DNA from 2 places in the Streptomyces sp. NBC_01450 genome. Region 2 is predicted to be linked to the other one. Evidence: riboswitches for the same ligand, from Rfam matches in the RefSeq annotation. Region 2 holds a riboswitch; the other holds the start of a gene.
The links. A riboswitch is a leader RNA that binds a small molecule or an ion and turns the genes downstream of it on or off. The one in region 2 is predicted to bind glycine.
Positions count from the first base shown of each region.

Region 1: linked by a shared signal. The riboswitch ahead of gcvT (glycine cleavage system aminomethyltransferase GcvT) and the one ahead of gcvP (aminomethyl-transferring glycine dehydrogenase) in region 2 are both predicted to bind glycine.

Region 1 covers NZ_CP109480.1:4,024,108-4,031,019, reverse strand. The annotation lists gene OG568_RS17910 (L-serine ammonia-lyase) at 1-679, opposite strand, end outside; gene glyA (serine hydroxymethyltransferase) at 837-2,099, opposite strand; gene gcvH (glycine cleavage system protein GcvH) at 2,113-2,490, opposite strand; gene gcvT (glycine cleavage system aminomethyltransferase GcvT) at 2,619-3,737, opposite strand; glycine riboswitch at 3,772-3,883, opposite strand; glycine riboswitch at 3,884-3,984, opposite strand; gene OG568_RS17890 (AAA family ATPase) at 4,154-4,831, shown strand; gene OG568_RS17885 (enhanced serine sensitivity protein SseB) at 4,985-5,770, shown strand; gene OG568_RS17880 (enhanced serine sensitivity protein SseB C-terminal domain-containing protein) at 5,995-6,795, shown strand.
Region 2 covers NZ_CP109480.1:9,098,496-9,105,407, forward strand. The annotation lists gene OG568_RS40425 (bifunctional nuclease family protein) at 1-33, shown strand, start outside; gene OG568_RS40430 (MerR family transcriptional regulator) at 344-988, shown strand; gene OG568_RS40435 (DNA polymerase IV) at 1,033-2,427, shown strand; gene OG568_RS40440 (PRC-barrel domain-containing protein) at 2,543-2,914, opposite strand; glycine riboswitch at 3,029-3,124, shown strand; gene gcvP (aminomethyl-transferring glycine dehydrogenase) at 3,305-6,190, shown strand; gene OG568_RS40450 (DUF5999 family protein) at 6,290-6,496, opposite strand.

The DNA of each region.
Region 1 (6,912 bases), 5.1 Mb from region 2:
CCCGGGAGACACACGCCTGCATCACACGCCAGATGGCGAGGAGGCCCTCGCGGATCTCCTCCTCGGTGCGCCAGGCCCGTTCGTTCTCCAGCATCAGGGCGGAGATCGACAGGCCGGTCTCCTTCGTCAGCCGCAGCAGCTCGTCGCCCGTGCGGAACGGGTATTTGAGCACCGTGTCGTCGAGCTTGATGCGGTCCTCGCCCACCGCGTCCTCGTCGACCACGAAGCCGCCGCCGACGGAGTAGTACGTCTTCTCCAGGACGAGTGCGCCGGAGGCGTCGTACGCGAAGACCGTCATGCCGTTCGCGTGGTACGGCAGGGCCTTGCGGCGGTGCAGGACCAGGTCGTCGGCGAAGGAGAAGGGGATCTCGTGCGTGCCGAGGAGTGAGAGACGGCCCGACGACTTGATCTGCTCCACGCGGTCGTCGGCGCCCTCCACGTCCACCGTTCGCGGTGACGCGCCCTCCAGACCCAGCAGCACCGCCTTGGGGGTGCCGTGGCCGTGGCCGGTCGCGCCCAGGGAGCCGTACAGCTCCGCCCGGACGGAGGCCACCGAGTCCAGCAGCTCTTCGTTGCGCAGCCGGCGGGCGAACATGCGCGCCGCGCGCATCGGGCCCACCGTGTGGGAGCTCGACGGGCCTATGCCGATCGAGAACAGGTCGAAGACCGAGATGGCCACGGGGACTCCTCACAACAGGGGTGGTGCATGGGGGCGGGCGCCGCGCACACCTCCAGTTCCAGTGTGCGCGGCGTCCTGGTGAATCGTACGTTCCGTGCGAATTTCTGTACGAAAGTGAACTTTCGCAGGAACTGGTTCTGTACTGCTTCGGGCGGTACTACTTCAGGCCGGGGTACAGCGGGTGCTTGTCGGCCAGGGCGGACACGCGGGTCTTCAGGGACCGCGCGTCGTAGGAGGGCTTCAGCGCCTCGGCGATGATGTCCGCGACCTCGGTGAAGTCCTCGGCCCGGAAGCCGCGGGTGGCGAGGGCGGGCGTGCCGATGCGCAGGCCGGACGTGACCATCGGGGGGCGCGGGTCGTTCGGGATGGCGTTGCGGTTGACCGTGATGCCGACCTCGTGGAGACGGTCCTCGGCCTGCTGACCGTCCAGCTCGGAGTTGCGCAGGTCGACCAGGACCAGGTGCACGTCCGTGCCGCCGGACAGGACGTCCACGCCCACGGCCTTGACGTCGTCCTGGACCAGGCGCTCGGCCAGGATGCGCGCGCCGTCCAGCGTGCGCTGCTGGCGCTCCTTGAAGTCGTCGGAGGCGGCGACCTTGAAGGAGACGGCCTTCGCGGCGATCACGTGCTCCAGCGGACCGCCCTGCTGGCCGGGGAAGACCGCGGAGTTGATCTTCTTGGCGAGCTCGGCGGTGGACAGGATCACGCCACCGCGCGGGCCGCCCAGCGTCTTGTGGGTGGTGGTCGTGACCACGTGGGCGTGCGGCACCGGGTTCGGGTGCAGGCCCGCGGCCACGAGGCCCGCGAAGTGCGCCATGTCGACCATGAGGTACGCGCCGACCTCGTCCGCGATCCGGCGGAACGCGGCGAAGTCCAGCTGGCGCGGGTAGGCCGACCAGCCCGCCACGATCAGCTGCGGCCTGGACTCCTTGGCGAGGCGCTCGACCTCGTCCATGTCGACCTGACCGGTCTCGTCGTTCACGTGGTAGGCGACCACGTTGTACAGCTTGCCGGAGAAGTTGATCTTCATGCCGTGGGTCAGGTGCCCGCCGTGCGCGAGGTTCAGACCCATGATCGTGTCGCCCGGCTTCAGCAGCGCGAACATCGCCGCCGCGTTGGCCTGGGCGCCGGAGTGGGGCTGCACGTTCGCGTGCTCGGCGCCGAAGAGCGCCTTGACGCGGTCGATGGCGATCTGCTCGACCACGTCGACGTGCTCGCAGCCGCCGTAGTAGCGACGGCCCGGGTAGCCCTCGGCGTACTTGTTGGTCAGGACCGAACCCTGGGCCTCCATGACCGCGACCGGAGCGAAGTTCTCCGAGGCGATCATCTCCAGGGTGGACTGCTGGCGGTGCAGCTCGGCGTCGACGGCGGCGGCGACGTCCGGGTCCAGCTCGTGCAGGGGCGTGTTCAGAAGCGACATCAGTCAGAAGTCCTTAAGAGCCGGAGAACTCGGTGTACTCGTCCGCGGAGAGCAGGTCGGCCGGCTCCTCCGCGACGCGTACCTTGAACAGCCAGCCGCCCTCGAAGGGGGCGGAGTTCACCAGCGACGGGTCGTCCACCACGTCCTGGTTGGCCTCCACGACCTCGCCGGTGACCGGCGCGTACAGGTCGCTGACCGACTTGGTCGACTCCAGCTCGCCGCAGGTCTCGCCCGCGGTCACCGTGTCACCGACCGCGGGAAGCTGGGCGTAGACGACATCGCCGAGCGCGTTGGCCGCGAACTCGGTGATGCCGACCGTCGAGACGCCGTCCTCGGCGACCGACAGCCACTCGTGCTCCTTGCTGTAGCGCAGCTGCTGGGGGTTGCTCATGGCCTGAATTCTCCTGTACGCGGGGGAGTGGGGATGAACGGGATGACCGGGTGGTCTTGGGATACGAGACGTGACACAGAGGCGTGCGTCACGTGGGCGCGCTGGACGGGGCCCTTTCGGCCCCGAAGCTACTTCTGGCGCTTGTAGAACGGCAGCGCCACGACCTCGTAGGGCTCATGGCTGCCCCGGATGTCCACGCCGACCCCGGCCGTGCCCGGAGCGGCGTGCGCGGCGTCGACGTACGCCATCGCGATGGGCTTGCCCAGCGTCGGGGAGGGGGCGCCGGAGGTGACCTCGCCGATCACCTTGCCGCCGGCGACGACCGGGTACCCGGCGCGCGGTACGCGACGGCCCTCGGCGACGAGCCCGACGAGTACCCGCGGGGGGTTCTCCTCGGCGCGGGAGGCGGCCTCCTGGAGCGCGGTACGCCCCACGAAGTCGCCCTCCTTCTCGAACTTCACGACCCGCCCGAGCCCCGCGTCGAAGGGGGTGAGCGCGGTGGTCAGCTCATGCCCGTACAGCGGCATGCCCGCCTCCAGGCGCAGCGTGTCGCGGCAGGAGAGGCCGCAGGGGACGAGCCCGACGGGCGCGCCCGCCTCCGTCAGCGCCTGCCACAGCTTCTCGGCGTCGGACGGGGCCACGAACAGTTCGAAGCCGTCCTCGCCCGTGTAACCCGTGCGGGCGATCAGCGCCGGGACGCCCGCGACGGTGCCCGGCAGACCCGCGTAGTACTTCAGCCCGTCCAGGTCGGCGTCGGTCAGCGACTTGAGGATGCCGGGGGACTCGGGGCCCTGCACGGCGATCAGCGCGTACGCGTCCCGGTCGTCGCGCACGAGGGCGTCGAAACCGGCGGCGCGCTCGGTCAGCGCGTCGAGCACCACCTGGGCGTTGGAGGCGTTCGCGACGACCATGTACTCGTTTTCGGCCAGCCGGTAGACGATCAGGTCGTCCAGGATGCCGCCGTCCTCCTGGCAGATCATCGTGTAGCGGGCGCGGCCGACGCCGACGGAGGCGATGTTGCCGACCAGCGCGTGGTTCAGAAGGGCCGCGGCCCCCGGCCCGGTGACCGTGATCTCGCCCATGTGCGAGAGGTCGAAGAGACCGGCCCGGGTGCGCACGGCGAGGTGCTCGTCGCGTTCGGAGCCGTAGCGCAGGGGCATGTCCCAGCCCGCGAAGTCGGTCATCGTCGCGCCGAGCGAGCGATGCAGGGCATCGAGTGCGGTGAGACGGGGTGCGTTACTGCTCATCGGTGGGGCTCCCAAGGCATGACGGCGAGGTCGTTCCTCCCCATCTGTCATCGGAACCTGAGAGGTTCATCAAGACCCCGCGAACGGAGGTCCTGACTTGCACCTTGGGTGGAGCCACTGGACAGTGGCCCGCTTTTCAGATGTGCCTCGCCCGCGCGGTAACGGGGCCTGAGAGATTCAAGGGAGGGACTTGCTCCTTCGGCGCCCGGGTACCCGAAGGTTCCCGGAACTCTCCCGCGCGGATTCAAGCGGCCGGTATGCAGTTGGCGGGCACATCATCGCACGCGTCGTCCCGATCACGGCAGTCCGCATCTGTAACCGGCCTGTGGCAGTCCGCGTACGGAAACGAGAGACACCGCGCATTACCTTCTCTTTACACTCGACGGGGATGGGACTCCACACCCAAGGGGAGGACGATCACGGTGAACAGGACCACGGCGTACGCCACGACCTCGGGCCTCGCGCTGCCCGAGCAGCCCGGCGCCCCGGCCGGGGCCCGGGAGGTCCGCGGAGCGCTTCCGGCGGCCGTCGTCCGCGACCTCAGGGAGCGCGCGGGACACTCTCCGCACGGTCTGTACTTCGGAGCGGCCGACGTCGTCGTGGTCACCGGGTTGCCCGGCAGCGGCAAGTCGACCCTGATGCGCCGGGCCGTCGAAGGCCCGCGCGTCGACTCCCAGGACACCCGGGACCGCTGGGACGAGCGGACGGCCGGATGGCTGCCGTACGCCGTCTACCGCCCCCTCGTCCGCCTCGCGCACTACGCGGGCCTGCGCCGCGCGCTGCGCTCGGGCGCCGGGGTCGTCGTGCACGACTGCGGTACACAGGCCTGGGTGCGGCGCTGGCTCGCCCGCGAGGCCCACCGCCGCGGCGGCACCCTCCACCTGCTGCTGCTCGACGTCACGCCCGGTACGGCGCTGGAGGGCCAGCGCGAGCGCGGCCGGGGCGTCTCCCGGTACGCGTTCGCCCGTCACCGGGGCGCGGTCGCGCGGCTGCTGCGCTCCGTCGAGCGGGGTGACCTGCCGGAGGGCTGCGGCTCGGCGGTGCTCCTCGACCGGGAGGCGGCGGACGTACTGCGGCGGATCGACTTCGGGTGACCGGCAGCGGAAGAGAGGGGCGGACAGTGGCCGGGAGCGCCGGATGGCGGCCGAGACCGGCCGAGAGCGGCTGTGAAGTCGTACAGGCCCACTAATCTTTCCAGCCAGGACACCAGAACAGTGGTTCACCGCAGGCGGTAGACAGGTAGACAGATGGACTTCTCCGACTTCCCGGAATTTCCGGCCTCAGCGCACCCCCACCCGCACGGCGGATGGCCGGGCAACGAACTGGAGGAGGTGCTCTCCGCGTCCCTCGGAGTGCCCACCGCCGGTGGCCGCATCGTCGAGGTCCTCGGCCGCAGCTTCGTCTGGGTGCCGCTGCCCAACGGCGGCGGACCGGACGCGGCGGCCCTCGACCTGCCCACCCTGGAGATCGAGGGCCAGGTGTACGTGCCGGTCTTCAGCTCCGAGGAGCAGTTCCGACAGGTCGTCGGCAGCCATCTGTCGTACACCATCGCGCCCGCCGTCGAGTTCGCCCGCGGGCTGCCCCCGCAGGTCGGCATCGCGATCAACCCGGACGGGGTGGTCGGCGTGCCGCTGCCGCCCCTCGCGGTCGCCGAGCTGTGCCGGGCCGGGCGCACCCCGCTGGACGGGCCCACGACCGGAGGCCGGGTGAGGCTCTTCGAGCCCGACTGGCAGGACGACCCGGTGGACTTCCTCGCCGCCGCCTCGGCCGAGTTCGCGGCGACGGGAGTCGTACTGACCGCCCGCCGCTGTCTCGCCAGCATCGAGGGCGATGACCCGGTCATGTTCGTCGGCGTCGAACTCTCCCTGTGGGAGGGGGACCTCCGGGCACTCCCCATGGACGCGCTCGCCCGCGCCCTCGCCCGGGTCGCGGTCAAGTGGCCGGTGAACCTGGTCCTCCTCGACGTCGCCCAGGACCCGGTGGCCGACTGGATGCGCGCCCAAGTGCGGCCCTTCTATCAGCAGGCTCAGTAGGAGCGCCCCGAAAGGGGCCCGGGGCTGTGACCGATTTGCGGCTCCGCCGCGTGGGCGCGAGCAACCACGACGGACCTGCCGCGACCCGAACACGGCAAGCCCCGAGCCCCCAACCGCTTCCCCAGCGGAGCGCATTCGCCGCTTAAGCTGGTTTCATGGCTCGGCCGGGGTTCGGCCGAGGTGTTGGTCGACGTCATGATTTCTTCGCGAAGGGGCGGTTGAGGGTGAGCGCGTCGGGCACGGCCGCGGCCGGTCAGGTCGAGCACATGCTGCGCCAGGTGACGCCCGGGCGTTACGACGCCTACGAGGCGCTCCTTCGCGCGCTCGCGACCCCGTCGTCCGGCCAGGTGTGGATGCTGCTCTGGCACGGCCAGGCCGGTTCCCCGGACGCCCAGTACGGGAACATGGAGGTGGACGGCTTCGGTTACGCGCCGTGCGTCACCTCCGCCCAGGAGCTCTCGGCCAGTGGCTGGAACCGGTCGTACGAGGTCGTCGACGGACTCGACGTGGCCCGCACCCTCTACCCCGACCACTTCGGACTCTGGCTCAATCCGCACGCCCCGGGCGGCGGGGTCGGCGTCCCATGGCTCGATCTGCGCAGAATCGCGGCGGGTCTGGAGCGCCAGCCCGCCGGCCCGCTGCGGCTGTCCGAACCCGGCATCGAGATCCCGCAGTTCTACGCCCTGCTCACCCAGAACGCGCATCGCACCACCGCCGTGCGCTCGCTGCGCCGTGCCTGGGTGCAGCCGGCGCTCGGGGCGCCGTATCTGGCCATCGGGCTCGACGTCTACGACACCTCGCCGCCCGCCGTCGACTCGGTGCGGGCGATGATGCAGCAGTCCATCGGCGCGGTTCCGGACGGGCTGCCCGTGTCGACCGTCGCGATGTCCGACGAGTACGACCCGGTGGCGATGTGGCTGCGCGCCAACGCGCGGCCGTTCTACGACCGCGAGGCCCACGCGGCCCCCGCCCAGGCTCCGACGGCGGGTGGGTACGGCTATCCACCGGCACCCGGCGGATACTGATCCGCGGTCCGGCGAATCGTGAAGGATCAGCGAGGGTCCTTCACCGAGGCTCTGCATTTCTTCGCGCGTAGATCACAAGGGATCGTCCGGTTAATGTCCGTATTCACCTCCGGCGTC
Region 2 (6,912 bases):
TCGCCCGAGGACTTCGGGACCAACAGCCAGTGAGGGGACCGGTCGACCGGTGACGGGCCGGTCGCCCTCGGGTGGGCGATCGGGCACCCGGGCTCGTGGAGCGGGCGGGATGTCCAGCCCGTGACGAGCCGATGGATCGCAGGATTCCGGGGTGGCAATTGCCCGTGGCCCGTGGGGCGCGCTGCGGCCCGCTCCGAGAGCATTCGGCTAGCCTTTCCCCGCGGTGGGACACGGGAAACCACTCCTAGGGTGATTATCACTCGGCGTGCCGAGTGTGGCGATCGTTGACGCACCCCCGGTGACTGCCTACCGTCGAGAAGGCAGGTCAAGGACGGAGGTCGGCGTGAGAAGCAGCGGCGACGGTACGGCTGGGGGTGCCCCCGGACGCAGTCTGGGGGAGAGCGGCCCGTACCCGCTTCACGGCAGCGCGGCCGGTCACGTTCCGCAGCGGCCGACAGCGGTGTCTGGTGAGTCCGGTGAGGGAGGGGCGGCTGCCGAGGAGATCGGCTACCGCGGTCCCACGGCGTGTGCCGCCGCGGGCATCACCTACCGGCAGTTGGACTACTGGGCCAGGACCGGTCTGGTCGAACCGAGCGTGCGGCCCGCCTACGGGTCGGGGACCCAGCGGCTCTACAGCTTCCGGGACGTCGTGGTCCTGAAGATCGTGAAGCGGTTCCTCGACACGGGAGTGTCGTTGCAGAACATCCGCACCACGGTCCAGCACCTCAGGGAGCGCGGCTTCCGGGACCTGGAGCGGATGACGCTGATGAGCGACGGTGCGACCGTCTACGAATGTTCCTCGCCCGACGAGGTGCACGCCCTGTTGCAGGGCGGTCAGGGCGTCTTCGGGATCGCCGTGGGTGTGGTGTGGCGGGACGTCGAGAGTGCGCTCTCGCAGTTGCACGGGGAGCGTGTGGACACGGGCGAGACGCTCGTCAGGCACAACCCGACGGACGAGCTGGCGCGCCGGCGCAATCGGGCCGTCTGACGCCCACAGGGGCGTTGTCAGTGGCGTAGGGCAGCATCGGAGATGTGAGAACCGCGCCCACGATCCTGCATCTCGACATGGATGCCTTCTTCGCCTCGGCGGAGCAGGCAGCCAAGCCGAGCCTGCGCGGGAAGGCCGTCGTCGTGGGCGGGCTGGGACCGCGCGGAGTCGTCGCCACCGCCTCGTACGAGGCACGGGTCTTCGGGGTGCACTCGGCGATGCCCATGGCCCAGGCACGGCGGCTGGCGCCGAACGCCGCGTACCTCGTGCCCCGCTTCACGCTCTACCGGGAGATCAGTGAGCAGGTGATGGGGCTGCTGAGGGCGTTGTCGCCGCTGGTGGAGCCGCTGAGCCTGGACGAGGCGTTCGTCGATCTGGAGGCCGGGGAAGCGGCCTGGGACGAGGCTTCCGCGCGGCTGGCCGGGGCGAAGCTGCGCGTGGACATCCGGACCGTCACGGGGCTGACGGGATCGGTGGGGCTCGCCGGGTCCAAGATGCTCGCCAAGATCGCCTCGGAGCAGGCCAAGCCCGACGGTCTCGTGGTCATAGAGCCGGGGACCGAGCGCGCGCTGCTCGGGCCCATGTCGGTGCGGACACTGCCGGGTGTCGGGCCCGCGACGGGGGACCATCTGCGCCGGGCCGGGATCACCACGGTCGACGAGATCGCCGAGGCGGGCGAGGACGAGCTCGTACGGCTGCTGGGGAAGGCCCACGGGCACGCGCTGTACGCGATGGCGCTGGCGCATGACGAGCGGCCCGTGGTGGCCGAGCGGGAGACGAAGTCCGTGTCGGTGGAGGACACCTACGACGTGGACATCCACGACCGGATGCGGGTCGGCCTGGAGGTGCAGCGGCTCGCCGACCGGTGTGTGCGGCGGCTGCGCGACGCGGGGCTGTCCGGGCGGACCATCGTGCTGAAGGTACGGAGATACGACTTCTCGACGCTGACCCGGTCCGAGACGCTGCGGGGGCCGACGGACGACCCAGGCGTCGTACGGGAGGCCGCAGCGCGGCTTCTGGAGGCCGTGGACACCACCGGGGGCGTACGGCTGCTGGGGGTCGGCGTCTCGGGGCTCGCCGACTACACGCAGGAGGACCTGTTCGCCCAGGCCCAGGCCCAAGCGGAGGCCGAGGCGGAGGCCGCCGCGGGGGAGGCGGCGGTGCCGGAGCATCCGGACGAGGAAGGGGCGCAGGACACGGTCCCTGAGCAGGTGCCGCCTGCTGAGCGGCGGTGGCCCGCGGGGCATGACGTGCGGCATGCCGAGTACGGGCACGGGTGGGTGCAGGGAAGTGGGCTGGGGCGGGTGACTGTGCGGTTCGAGACGCCTTACTCCGAGCCGGGGCGTGTGCGGACGTTTCGTACGGATGATGTCGCGTTGGAGTTGGCTGATCCGTTGCCGTTGGTGCGGGGGACCGTTTGCGATCGCCGTGGGGGGTGAAGTCGGATCGGCGCCGCGGGCGGAATGTGGCCGGCCGCGCCCACGCGGGGGAGCCACATGATGTCAGAGCCCCGCGCCCCTGACGGGGCGCGTCAGCTGGGCCCCATCCGAGAAGTCAACCCTCGTCCGTGCCCGCCAGGCGGCCGAAGTCTCGGTCCGGGGGTGGGGGCGGGGGTGTCACGTCCAGGCCGTAGTGGTGGTAGAGCTGGAGTTCCTGTTCGGGGGAGAGATGGCGGCCCACGCCGAAGTCGGGGGCGTCCCTGATCAGGGCGCGCTCGAAGGGGACACGCAGCGTGCCCTCGACGAGTTCGCTGGGCTCCAGCGGAACGAAGGCGTCCCTGCTGAACAGACCCGTCCGTATGGCGGCCCACTCCGGGACGCCGGTCGCGTCGTCGAGATAGACCTCGTCGACCGTGCCGATCTTGGCGCCGTTACGGTCGAGCGCCTTGCGGCCGATCAGGTTGCGCGGATCGATATCGGTCTGCACGGGCCCTCCACTCGCTAGCAACTCATCCGTAAGCACTACAAAAGAGCACATTCGGGAAGGTGGCCACTCGAAAGCTCGTGCGTTGTCCTCGCTGGTAGGCTTGCAGACGGCTGCTGACCCCGTGCGGGAGAGTCCTCCAGACACCACCGGAGGCGCCGAAGGAGCAAATCCTCCCCGGAATCTCTCAGGCACACGTACCGCACGGACGAGGTCACTCTGGAAAGCAGAGCGGGTGTCGAAGGCCTCCGCTCTCACCGACGGTGAAAGTCGGGTCGCAGCGAGCGGGCGGTCCGGTGAAGCTCTCAGGTTGAGATGACAGAGGGGGAGGCCGTCGGGGTACCCACGTCGTGGTGCCCCTCGAAGGTCGCGTCAGACCAGGAGGCCTCCGCAATGACCGCCCATCGCATTCCGCTCTCCGAGCTCGAACAGGGAATCCCCTTCGAACAGCGCCACATCGGGCCCGACTCCGAGGCGCAGGCGAAGATGCTCGCGCAGGTCGGCTACGGCTCGCTCGATGAGCTGACGGCCGCCGCGGTGCCGGACGTCATCAAGAACGCCGAGGCGCTGGAGCTGCCGGGCGCGCGTACCGAGGCCGAGGTGCTGGCCGAGCTGCGTTCCCTCGCGGACCGCAACCAGGTGCTCGACTCGATGATCGGCCTCGGCTACTACGGCACGTTCACGCCGCCGGTGATCCTGCGCAACGTCATGGAGAACCCGGCCTGGTACACCGCGTACACGCCGTACCAGCCGGAGATCTCCCAGGGGCGGCTCGAAGCGCTGCTGAACTTCCAGACCGTCGTCGCCGAGCTGACCGGGCTGCCCACCTCCGGCGCCTCCCTGCTCGACGAGGGCACCGCCGCCGCCGAGGCGATGGCGCTGTCCCGGCGCATGGGCAAGAACAAGAAGGGCCTCTTCCTGGTCGACGCGGACACCCTGCCGCAGACCGTCGCCGTGATCGAGACCCGCGCCGAGCCGACCGGCGTCGAGGTCGTCGTCGCCGACCTGAGCGAGGGCATCCCGGCCGAGATCGCCGGGCGTGAGATCAACGGCGTGCTGATCCAGTACCCGGGCGCCTCCGGGGCCGTACGCGATCTGAAGCCCGTCATCGAGCAGGCGCACGAGCTCGGCGCGGTCGTCACGGTCGCCGCCGACCTGCTCGCCCTCACGCTGCTCACCTCGCCGGGTGAACTCGGCGCCGACATCGCGGTCGGTACGACCCAGCGCTTCGGCGTGCCGATGGGCTTCGGCGGTCCGCACGCCGGATACATGGCGGTGCGTGAGAAGTTCGCGCGCAGCCTGCCCGGCCGGCTGGTGGGCGTCTCCGTGGACGCGGACGGACACAAGGCGTACCGGCTCGCCCTGCAGACGCGGGAGCAGCACATCCGGCGCGAGAAGGCGACCAGCAACATCTGCACGGCGCAGGTGCTGCTCGCGGTGATGGCCGGCATGTACGCCGTCTACCACGGTCCCGAGGGCCTGCGGACCATCGCACGGCGTACGCACCGGTACGCCACGATCCTCGCCGCGGGTCTGACGGCCGGCGGGGTCGAGGTCGTGCACGGCACCTACTTCGACACGCTGACCGCGCGGGTGCCGGGCCGGGCCGCCGAGATCGTGGCGGGCGCGCGCGACGGAGGCGTCAACCTCCACCTCGTCGACGCCGACCACGTGTCGATCGCCTGCGACGAGACCACCGCCCGCAGGCAGGTGGGCGCCGTCTGGACCGCGTTCGGCGTCGACGGTGACATCGAGGCCCTGGACGCCACCGCCGAGGACACGCTGCCCGCCGGGCTGCTGCGCACCGACGACTACCTCACGCACCCGGTCTTCCACCAGTACCGCTCCGAGACCGCGATGCTGCGCTATCTGCGCAAGCTGTCCGACCGCGACTACGCGCTCGACCGCGGCATGATCCCGCTGGGCTCCTGCACCATGAAGCTCAACGCGACCACCGAGATGGAGCCGGTCACCTGGCCCGAGTTCGGCCAGCTGCACCCCTTCGTGCCCGCCGAGCAGGCGCAGGGCTACCTCACGCTCATCCAGGAGCTGGAGGAGCGGCTCGCCGAGGTCACCGGGTACGACAAGGTGTCCCTCCAGCCGAACGCGGGCTCCCAGGGCGAGCTGGCCGGGTTGCTCGCCGTCCGCGGCTACCACCGTGCCAACGGCGACGACCGGCGCACCGTGTGCCTGATCCCGTCCTCCGCGCACGGCACGAACGCCGCGAGCGCCGTGATGGCGGGCATGAAGGTCGTCGTCGTGAAGACCGCCGAGGACGGCGAGATCGACGTCGAGGACCTGCGCGCGAAGATCGAGCAGTACCGCGATGAGCTGGCCGTGCTGATGATCACGTACCCCTCGACGCACGGTGTGTTCGAGGAGCACGTCGCCGACATCTGCGCGCAGGTGCACGAGGCGGGCGGGCAGGTGTACGTCGACGGCGCCAACCTCAACGCGCTGGTGGGTCTCGCCAAGCCGGGCCACTTCGGTGGTGACGTCTCGCACCTGAACCTGCACAAGACGTTCTGCATCCCGCACGGCGGCGGCGGTCCGGGCGTGGGCCCGGTCGGCGTACGCGCGCACCTGGCGCCGTACCTGCCGAACCACCCGCTGCAGCCCGCGGCCGGTCCCGAGACCGGCGTGGGGCCGATCTCGGCCGCTCCCTGGGGCTCGGCGGGCATTCTGCCCATCTCCTGGGCGTACGTCCGTCTCATGGGCGGTGAGGGCCTCAAGCGGGCCACGCAGGTGGCGGTGCTGTCCGCGAACTACATCGCCAAGCGCCTGGAGCCGCACTTCCCGGTGCTCTACACCGGCCCCGGTGGGCTGGTCGCGCACGAGTGCATCATCGATCTGCGTCCGCTGACCAAGGCGACCGGCGTCAGTGTCGACGACATCGCCAAGCGGCTCATCGACTACGGCTTCCACGCGCCGACGATGTCCTTCCCGGTGGCCGGCACGCTGATGATCGAGCCGACCGAGTCCGAGGACCTGATCGAGCTCGACCGGTTCTGCGACGCGATGATCGCCATCCGTACGGAGATCGGCAAGGTCGGCTCGGGCACCTGGGCGGCCGAGGACAACCCGCTGCGGAACGCGCCGCACACGGCTGCCGCGCTCGGTGGCGAGTGGGAGCACGCGTACTCCCGCGAGGAGGCCGTCTTCCCGGCGGGCGTCTCGGCCGCGGACAAGTACTGGCCGCCGGTGCGCCGCATCGACCAGGCGTACGGCGACCGGAACCTGGTGTGTTCCTGCCCGCCGCTGGACGCTTACGAAGAGTAATCACCCTCGGATACGCGTCGGGGCCGGTTCGGAGATGACGTCTCCGGGCCGGCCCCTCTTCATGTCCGGGTGGCGGTCACCGCCACCCGGTGGTGCGCCTCAGGCGGCGGTCATCACGTGCTCGCTGCCCTGGGGGCGGTGCGGGGCGATGATCTGGCCGTCAGGCAGGAGCTCACCGGTGTCCTCGAAGAGCAGAACGCCGTTGCACAGGAGGCTCCATCCCTGCTCCGGGTGGTGCGCCACGAGACGGGCGGACTCCCGGTCGGCTGATTCGGCTGTCGGACACGGTGGCTGGTGCTGGCACATGGATGGGATCTTTCGCTGGGATGAGAGATGAGTGGTGGCTGTGGTGTCTTTCCCGCGGCTTGAAGTGCTCATGGCCGCCCCCCGTGGTGTGTGTTTGGAACCCAGTGTTGCCCTACGGGCGTCAATCCGCAGGGATTTCGCAGCAGCGCTCCTCACAGGTTGGAGACGCGTCACCTGTGCGGACGGTTCAGTCCAACTGCACCGTCCCTTCGGGGGGTTCGCGGTGGCCGGATGGGGCTAGTCCGGTCGGGCGGATGGGGCGTTCTCCCTCGTACGAGCGCTGTCGGGCCCGAACGAGCGGCCGGGTTCGGGATCGGGTCCCGGGGTTCTCCGGATCTGGGCTCCGGGTTCGAACGGCCCCGTGCCCCGCGACCGGTACAACGGTGGCGGGGCACGGGGCGATGCGCTCGATGTGC